Regions from separate parts of the Aminobacter sp. BE322 genome, predicted to be linked through region 3. Evidence: riboswitches for the same ligand, from Rfam matches in the RefSeq annotation. Region 3 holds a riboswitch; each other region holds the start of a gene.
The links. Region 3 has a riboswitch for cobalamin ahead of J2X50_RS04115 (ABC transporter ATP-binding protein). Riboswitches for the same ligand answer to the same signal wherever they lie in the genome.

Region 1: it holds a riboswitch for cobalamin, as region 3 does, so the genes downstream of both, J2X50_RS02030 (DUF1636 family protein) here and J2X50_RS04115 (ABC transporter ATP-binding protein) in region 3, are expected to answer to the same signal.
Region 2: it holds a riboswitch for cobalamin, as region 3 does, so the genes downstream of both, bluB (5,6-dimethylbenzimidazole synthase) here and J2X50_RS04115 (ABC transporter ATP-binding protein) in region 3, are expected to answer to the same signal.
Region 4: it holds a riboswitch for cobalamin, as region 3 does, so the genes downstream of both, J2X50_RS01860 (CbtB domain-containing protein) here and J2X50_RS04115 (ABC transporter ATP-binding protein) in region 3, are expected to answer to the same signal.

Annotation. Positions count from the first base shown of each region.
Region 1 covers NZ_JBNPXB010000001.1:414,504-416,695, forward strand. The annotation lists gene J2X50_RS02025 (winged helix-turn-helix domain-containing protein) at 1-528, shown strand, start outside; cobalamin riboswitch at 524-726, shown strand; gene J2X50_RS02030 (DUF1636 family protein) at 765-1,199, shown strand; gene cobW (cobalamin biosynthesis protein CobW) at 1,196-2,192, shown strand, end outside.
Region 2 covers NZ_JBNPXB010000002.1:212,925-215,116, reverse strand. The annotation lists gene galU (UTP--glucose-1-phosphate uridylyltransferase GalU) at 1-729, shown strand, start outside; cobalamin riboswitch at 799-981, shown strand; gene bluB (5,6-dimethylbenzimidazole synthase) at 1,029-1,760, shown strand; gene J2X50_RS05085 (outer membrane beta-barrel protein) at 1,757-2,192, opposite strand, start outside.
Region 3 covers NZ_JBNPXB010000002.1:11,607-13,798, reverse strand. The annotation lists gene J2X50_RS04120 (ABC transporter substrate-binding protein) at 1-252, opposite strand, end outside; gene J2X50_RS04115 (ABC transporter ATP-binding protein) at 276-1,091, opposite strand; cobalamin riboswitch at 1,193-1,403, opposite strand; gene J2X50_RS04110 (MFS transporter) at 1,437-2,192, opposite strand, start outside.
Region 4 covers NZ_JBNPXB010000001.1:380,034-382,225, reverse strand. The annotation lists gene J2X50_RS01870 (hypothetical protein) at 10-369, opposite strand; gene J2X50_RS01865 (gamma-glutamylcyclotransferase) at 334-1,008, shown strand; cobalamin riboswitch at 1,076-1,269, shown strand; gene J2X50_RS01860 (CbtB domain-containing protein) at 1,306-1,485, shown strand; gene J2X50_RS01855 (CbtA family protein) at 1,501-2,192, shown strand, end outside.

The DNA of each region.
Region 1 (2,192 bases), on a different contig from region 3:
CTGTCGCCGGCCGACATGAAGGACCGGCTCGAGGAATTGGTAGAGATGGGCGAACTGGTTCCGGTGCGGGTCGAAGGCTGGAACCGGCAGGCCTATCTCCACGCCGGGGCGCGTGTCCCACGCAAGATCCAGGCACGCGCCCTGCTCGCGCCCTTCGATCCGCTCGTATTCGAACGCACCCGTACCGAGAAGTTGTTCGACTTCCGCTATCGCATCGAGATCTACACCCCGGCGGACAAGCGCCAGTACGGCTACTACGTGCTGCCGTTCCTGCTCGGCGAGCGCATCGTCGCCCGCATCGACCTGAAGGCCGATCGCCCGGCGGGCGTGCTGCGCGTTCACGCGGTCTATTCGGAACCATGTGCCCCGGCCGAAACCGCAGCCGAACTCTATGAAGAACTCAAACAGATGCGCGACTGGCTCGGCCTCGAGCGCATCGAGGTGACGCCCGCCGGCGACCTAGGGCCGGCGCTGAGCGACATTGTTGGTCGCTCCGCTGCGTTGACTCCAACCCTGCCTACCGCCTAAATCGCCAGTCGACGGTCCTCCGCCCGCAAAGGCGGAGGCTAAGAGGGAATGCGGTGCGGCTTTTTCGGCCAACTCCGCGGCTGTCCCCGCAACTGTGAGCGAAGAGCCGAGCTCGAAGACCACTGGGAGATTTCCCGGGAAGGCGGGCGACGGCGACGATCCGCAAGCCAGGAGACCTGCCGTCTGAGACTGTGATCCGATCGCCTGGCGGGTGTCCCGGGCAGGGAGCCTGGATTTTGGACTTCGACGACAATTTTCCGGTCGGGACTTCGGACGCGTGCTGCGACGCAGCCGGCACGCCTGCTTGCGACGTGACCATCCTCGTCTGCTCCTCCTGCCGCGACGAGACGGGCTCTGACGCCCATCCCCGCGCCGGCGCGAAACTTGCCGAGCACGCCCGTATCGCAGCCGGCGGCGACGTCGCCGTGCGCACCGTCGAATGCCTCGGCAACTGCAAGCGCCGACTGAGCGCCGCGCTCATCCGCGACGGCGCCTGGAGCTACGTCTTCGGCGATCTCACCATCTCGTCGGGCGAAGACCTCGTCACCGGCGCAAGGCTCTTCGCCACCTCGACCGACGGCCTCATCCCCTGGCGCGGCCGTCCCGACAGCCTCAAGCGCGGCCTCGTCGCGCGCATCCCACCACTTGCTCTCATCAAGGAAGACAAATGACCGCCTCCGTCGAACGCGTTCCCTGCACCGTCGTCACCGGCTTTCTCGGCGCCGGCAAGACCACCCTGCTCCGCAACATCCTCGAGAACTCCAAGGGCAAGCGCCTCGCCATCATCGTCAACGAATTCGGCGACGTCGGCATCGACGGCGAGATCCTCAAGGGCTGCGGCATCGACGCCTGCCCGGAAGAAAACATCGTCGAGCTCGCCAACGGCTGCATCTGCTGCACGGTCGCCGACGACTTCGTGCCGGCCCTCGACCAGATTCTGTCGCGCACGCCGAAGGTCGACCACATCCTGATCGAGACCTCGGGCCTCGCTTTGCCCAAGCCCCTGGTGCAGGCCTTCCAGTGGCCGACGGTGAAGAGCCGCGTCACAGTGGATGGCGTCATCGCCGTGGTCGACGGCCCCGCACTTGCCGACGGCAATGTTGCCTCCGACATGGAGGCGCTCGCCGCCCAGCGCCTGGCCGATGATTCGCTCGACCATGACGATCCGGTCGAAGAAGTGTTCGAGGACCAGGTCGCCTGCGCCGACCTCATCATCCTGTCCAAGTCCGACCTGCTCGACGAGGCCGGCCATGCGCGTGCCAGCGCCATCGTCGGCGAGCATCTGGCACGCGCGGTCAAGATCGTGCCGTCGGCGCATGGCAAGGTCGATCCGTCGGTGCTGCTCGGCCTCGGCCTCGCCGTCGAGGACGACATCGAGAACCGCAAGACCCACCATGACGGCGCCTTCGACCACGAGCACGACGACTTCGACACCTTCGTCATCGAGATCCCCTCGATCGCCAGCCCGGAAGAACTCGCCAAGCGCGTCGCCACCGCCGCGGAGGAAGAAAACGTGCTGCGTGTAAAAGGCTTCGTCGACGTCGGCGGCAAGCCGATGCGCCTGCTCGTCCAGGCCGTCGGCCCGCGCGTCAACCACTACTACGACCGCGCCTGGACCGTCGAAGACGATCGCCGCTCGCGTCTCGTGGTCATCGGCCTCAAGG
Region 2 (2,192 bases), 200 kb from region 3:
ATCTTCGTCACCGGCCGCAACAAGGCGGTCATCGAGGACCACTTCGACGTCCAGTTCGAGCTCTACGACACGCTTGCCCAGCGCGGAAAGGGCGAACAGCTCGAAAGGCTGCAGCGCCTGCAGCCGGCGCCGGGCCAGACCTCGTTCACCCGCCAGCAGGTGCCGCTCGGCCTCGGCCACGCGGTCTGGTGCGCGCGCGAACTCGTCGGCAACGAGCCGTTCGCGCTGCTTCTGCCCGACATGATCATGCAGTCCGAGAAGAGCTGCATGCGCGAGATGGTCGAGCTCTACAACGAGACCGGCAACAACATCATCGCCGTGCAGGAATGCGATCCCGCCGAGGCGCACAAATACGGCATCGTCGGCAAGGGCGATACCGTCCATACCGGCTTCCGCATCGACGGCATGGTGGAGAAGCCCAAGCCCGGCACGGCGCCGTCGAACCTGTTCATCAACGGCCGCTACATCCTGCAGCCGGAGATCTTCGGCATCCTCGCCAACCAGGAGCGCGGCGCCGGCGACGAGATCCAGCTCACCGACGCGATGCTCAAGCTCGAGAAGCAGCAGGCCTTCTACGGCTATCACTACCGCGGCCGCACCTTCGACTGCGGTTCGCCGGAGGGTTTCGTCGAGGCCAACGTCGCCTTCGCGCTGTCGCGCGCCGATATCAACGAGCGCATGGCTGGCGTCATCGAAAGCCTGCTCGGCGAGATGAAGCCGGGTCGCTGACCTTCCCATGAATGTCGCCCGCGCGTCAGATTTGGGCGCGCGGCGCGGTGGTTTTCGGCCTCAGGGCCGTGTAGACATGTGCTGCCAGGTGCCCGCAGCGATGCGGGAGAATCGGGAACACGGTGCAAATCCGTGGCGTGCCCAACGCTGTGAGAGGGACCGCATCGGCAAAAGCCACTGTCCGCAGGACGGGAAGGCGCCGGAGGCGGGTTGAACTCGAGCCAGAAGACCGGCCCGGCAGAAATCGTCCACCGCATGGTCAGGCGGCGGAAACCGATATGCTCGCCAGGGGACACGCGATGCCGGCCGACCATACCCATGCCATTACGGGCTGTTTCGATGCGGCGGCGCAGCATGCCGTGTACCGCGCCATCTTCACGCGCCGCGACGTGCGCAGCCATTTCCTGCCCGATCCGATCGACGATGCCCAGCTGGCGCGCCTGCTGATGGCGGCACATCACGCGCCCTCGGTCGGCTTCATGCAGCCGTGGAACTTCATCGTCATCCGCGATCCTGGCCGCAGGGAGCAGGTGCGCGAGCTCTTCCTCGCCGCGCGCGGGCAGGAACTGCCGCACATCGCCGAGGAGCGGCAGGCGCTCTACCGCAAGCTCAAGCTCGAAGGCATCGCGGAGACGCCGCTCAACCTGGTCGTGACCTGCGACCGCAGCCGGTCGCAGCACTCGCCGCTCGGTCGCTGGCACAACCCCGAGATGGACCTCTACAGCACGGTCTGCGCGGTGCAGAACTTCTGGCTGGCGGCCCGTGCCGAGGGCATCGGCGTCGGATGGGTCAGCATCCTCGACCGCGAGGCGCTGAAAAGGCTGCTCGGCATTCCCGAACACGTCACGCCGGTGGCCTATCTGTGCGTCGGCCGCGTGTCGGAGTTCGCCGCGCGGCCGGACCTGGAGCGGCATGGTTGGGCAAGCCGCCTGCCGCTCGCCGATCTCATCATGAGCGAGGTCTATTCCGGCCCGGGCGAGGAGGTGCTGAAGGCCGCCATTTCGACGATGTCGGCCACCGGGAAGACCTAGCGCTGTACCCTCAGCCCGACGAACACGCTGTTGGTGCTGCTGTCGCGGCCGGCGCGCGTGCTGTCGAGCGCTTCGTGCCTCAAGCGGCCGGTCAGGCCGGCGTAGCGGTTGAGCCACCAAGTCAGCCCGGCTTCCGCGGTCAGCGTCAGCTCGCGCTCGTCCGAGCCGGCATAGTCGCGCCAGCCTGTGCCGGCCGCGGCAAACCCGGTGAGGTTGGCCCGCATCTGGCGTTCGACCGCGAGGCGCCCGGAATAGAGCACCGAGCCGCTCTGGCCCGGCGTCGTCGAGCCTTCCACCACGGTCGTGCCGGTGAGGCTGACGATGGTGCCGCGGATCGGCGACCAGCGGAGATCGGCCGCGAGCGTGGCTGCGGAAATCGTGTCCAGGCGGTCGTCGTCGAAGTCCTCGGCGATCCAGCCCGCCGAGACCTCG
Region 3 (2,192 bases):
CTGGCCGATGTCCTTGCGAATGGCCGCGTCGATCTTGTTCCAGCCGGAAATGCCGGAATAGCCGACCATGCGGTTGGCCAGGCCGAGGGTCAGCATCATCTCGGTCAGGTTGATGTCGTTGGACACCGCGCGCTGCGGCGGGGCGGCGAAGGTCACGTCGCGGTTGCAGCTCCTGACGGTGACCGGAAAGTCATCCGCCAGGGCGGTGGTGCAGGTCGCAAGGACTGCGGCGGCAAAAATCGTCAGGCGCATGGATGCTCCTCGGCTTGGCGGGTTCAGCGTTCGAGATGGAAGGAAAAGCGCGGGCGGCCGGTGACCGGGTGATCGTCGAGGGTGGCGCCCACGGCGAAGTTCTCGCGGATGCGCTCGGGCGTGAGGATGTCGGCCGGCTTGCCGCAGGCCACCGTGCGGCCGCCGTCCATGACCAGCACGCGGTCCGCATAGGCCGAGGCGAGCGCCAGGTCGTGCAGCGAGACCACCACGGTGCAGCCGAGATTGCGAAGCAGTTCGAGCACTTCGAGCTGATGGCGGATGTCGAGGTGATTGGTCGGCTCGTCCAGGATCAACAGGTCGGGCCGCTGCACCAGGGCGCGCGCGATCATGGCGCGCTGCTTCTCGCCGCCCGACAGCGAGCCGAAATCGCGCGCGGCGAGGCGGGTGAGGCCGAGCAGGGACAACGCAGCCTCGACGCGAAGATAGTCGTCGGCCGCGGTTCCGACGCGGGCGGCGTGCGGGGTGAGGCCGAGCTCGACGATCTCGGCCACGGTCAGGCCGAAGTCCGAGGCCGGCTCCTGCAGCACGGTGGCGATGCGGCGGGCGCAGTCGCGCGGCTTCATTTTCCAGATGTCCTTGCCGTCGAGCCTGACCGTGCCACCGGTCGGCCGGTGGTAGCGGTAGAGGCAGCGCAGCAGGCTCGACTTGCCGGCGCCGTTGGGGCCGACGATGGCCAAGAGCTCCGCCGGTGCGACGCGCACGGTCACGGGCTGGAGGATCGGCTTCGACGCGCGCGGGCCCCATGAGAGGCCGTCGAGTTCGAGCAATGCCGGGGTGGAGCCTACGAGGCGACTAGGGCCGTGGACGCGATCGAGCATGCCCTGTCTCCGTGACGTGGCGGAGGGGGCGGAACGATCCGATCGGCGATCCGAAAAAGGCAGTCGCAACCATCATCATCTCCGCGGCACACCCCGGCCGGTTGAATTCACCTGATGATGGCAGGTCTCCTGGCTTGCGGGTTTCGGCGCCTCGGAGCCTTCCCGGCCTTGCGGCCAGTGGCATTCTTCCGGCTTGCTATCCGCTCACAGTTGCGGGGGCAGCCACGGTTTCGCGTCGACGACGTCTCACCGTGTTCCCATTTAATCCGCTGCCCGAACCAGGCAGCAGGAACCATCGCCGCTGTGGCTATCGCAACGGCAGTGCGCTGGCAAGCCGGGAAAACGTCATGCCGCCTGCTGGATTGCGTCACGCCGGTCGAGCGCGAAGGAAATGACGGCCACGGCGAAGGCGGAAAGCGCGATCGCCGCGCCGACGAAGGGCAGGTCGGCATAACTCACGCCCATCGAGATCGCCGCACCGCCCGCCCAGGCGCCGGCGGCATTGCCGGCGTTGAAGGCGCCCTGGTTCAGCGTGGCGGCGAGGTTCGGTGCTTCCGAGGCGGTCTCGACGACGCGCATCTGCATCGGCGGCACGATGACGAAGGTGATGACGCCCCAGAGGAAGACGAGCAGGATTGCGGCAGGTGCCGAATGGCTGAGGCCGGCGAAGGCGACGTGGATCATGGCCATCACCACGAGCGCGCCGATGGCCGTCGGCATCAGCTTCCAGTCGGCCAGCTTGCCGCCGACGATGTTGCCGATGGTCATGCCGCCGCCGAACAAAAGCAGGATCCAGGTGACGGAATCGACCGACAGGCCGGTGACGTCGGTCAGGATCGGCTTGATGTAGGTGAAGACGGCAAACAGGCTGCCCGAGGCGAGCGCCGAGATGATCATGGCGAGCCACACCTGCAGCTTGCCCAGCACCTTGACCTCGCCTGCCACGCCGCCCTTGCCGGGAGGGGCGACGCCCGCCGGCACCAGAAAGGCAATCGCCGCGACCGAGATCAGGCCGATGACGACGACGGCGTAGAAGGTCATGCGCCAGCCGAAGGCTTCGCCGAGCGCCGTGCCGCCGGGCACGCCGAGGATATTGGCAAG
Region 4 (2,192 bases), on a different contig from region 3:
TATAATGGTTTAAACTGGGCGGTAGTGAGTAGAGTTGCGGCCGATGCACAGAGTTTCAGCGAACCGCGCAGCAAACGCGGCCATCGCGATCGCTTCACGGATATTAAGGGGCCATGCCTGCGTAGGGCTGGTGTCCGAGGGGCAGCCCTTGGGTACCGCAACATCGGTGCCGGCAGATGCATGGTCGTTTTCGATTTTGACTTGTAAGACGGCGAAAATGGCCGCCATCTCGACGCCGTCGACCCAGACATCCACGGTCGTGCGATTGTGATTTCTCTCCAGAAGGGGATTGAATACCGGGTGGAGCGAGAGGTGATTATGACGGCGCGCATCATGTCGCTGACAGAGGAACTGGTGGCGCGCTGCCATCGCGACGTCTCCGACGAGGGGCCGGACCCTGCCGCGCAGCATCTCGACGAAGACGACTATGCAAGGATGATCGAGGAGACCTTGGCCAGCCGTCCGGACGACGGTCCGCTGTGGCTTTTCGCCTACGGGTCGCTGATCTGGAAGCCGGAGGTGGAGCACACCGAGGAGAAGGTGGCGCTGGCGCGCGGCTGGCATCGTTCATTCTGCGTCAACATGACCCGCTGGCGGGCCACCCAAGCCCAGCCCGGGCTCATGATGGCGATGGATCGGGGCGGCCAGTGCAAGGGCGTGGCGCTGCGGCTCATGGATGGCGACCGCCGCCAGCAGCTGGACAAGCTGTTCCGTCGCGAGATGACGCTGAAGCCGTCGACCTACAAGCCGCGCTGGCTGAAGCTCGCCACAGCGGAGGGGCCGCTCGTCGCGCTCGGCTTCGTCGCCAACCGCAAGGGGCGCGCGTATGCCGGCGGCATTTCCGAGGACGAAGTGGTGGAGCGCATCGCCACGAGCTGCGGACACTGGGGCTCGGCCGCCGACTATCTCTACAATGTCGTGAAAAACCTCGAGCAGCGGGCAATCCACGACCGGCATCTGTGGCGCCTGCAGCATCTGGTCGCCGAGCGGATTGCGGCGAGAGCCTAGTGGGCCGACGCCGCATTCGCGCCTCCCGGCGTCGGAATTTGGTTTGCCGCTCCCGGCTTTTGTTTCTATAATTGCCGCCATCGTCGGTTCCGTTCGGAATCAAGAGGGAATGCGGTGAGGGCGTTTTTTGCCCGAAGCCGCGGCTGCCCCCGCAACTGTATGCGGTTAGCTCTCCCCAAAGGCCACTGAAGCTTGCTTCGGGAAGGCGGGGAAGGGTGTCGATCCGCAAGCCAGGAGACCTGCCGGCGACGGGAAATGAACTCTGTGCCCTCGGGTGGAGGGCGAAAGGACATCGACATGACGACTGTTTCTTCCGCGATCGGCGCCGGCGTTTCTGCTCAGTCGCGCAACATGCAGCTTGCCATGGCGGCGCTGCTCGGCCTGTTCTTCGTCGGTTTCCTCGGCTTCTCGCAGATGGAAGTGGTGCACAACGCCGCCCACGACTACCGCCACTCGATGGGCTTTCCCTGCCACTGACGAAGGCCTTCCGACATGTCTGTCTTTCGCAACGTCGTGTTCGTCGCGGCGATCAGCGGCCTATTGGCCGGCGTGATCCTGGCTGCGCTTCAGACCTATTCGACCGATCCGCTGATCTTCAAGGCAGAAACCTACGAGAACGCCGGCGGCCATGACCATCTCGCGGCGCCGGCCGCCGGGACCGAAATGTCCGCCCCGGCCGCCGACGCCCAAGCTGCGGCACCGCAGGAGCCCGAGGCGGAGGCCTGGGCGCCAGCCGACGGTATCGAGCGTTTCGCCTATTCGGCGCTCGCCAACGTGGTGAGCGGCGTGGCCTTCGCCCTGATCCTGGTCGCGGCCTCCGAGTTTGCCGGCGGCATCGCCAACTGGCGCCAGGGCGTGTTCTGGGGCTTTGCCGGCTTCGCCGTGTTCACGCTCGCGCCCGGCCTCGGATTGCCGCCGGAACTGCCGGCAATGCCGGCCGCCGATCTCGGCGACCGCCAGGTCTGGTGGACGCTCACGGTGCTCGCCACCGCCGCGGGCCTCGCGCTCATCGCATTCCGCAAGTCGCTGCCGCTCGCCATCCTGGGCGTCGCCCTGATCGTCGCGCCGCATGTCGTGGGCGCACCGCAGCCGGCGAGCCACGAGACGCCGATCCCGGCGGATCTGCACCGCAGTTTCGTCGTCGCCACCACGATATCCAACCTCGTGTTCTGGGTCGTCCTCGG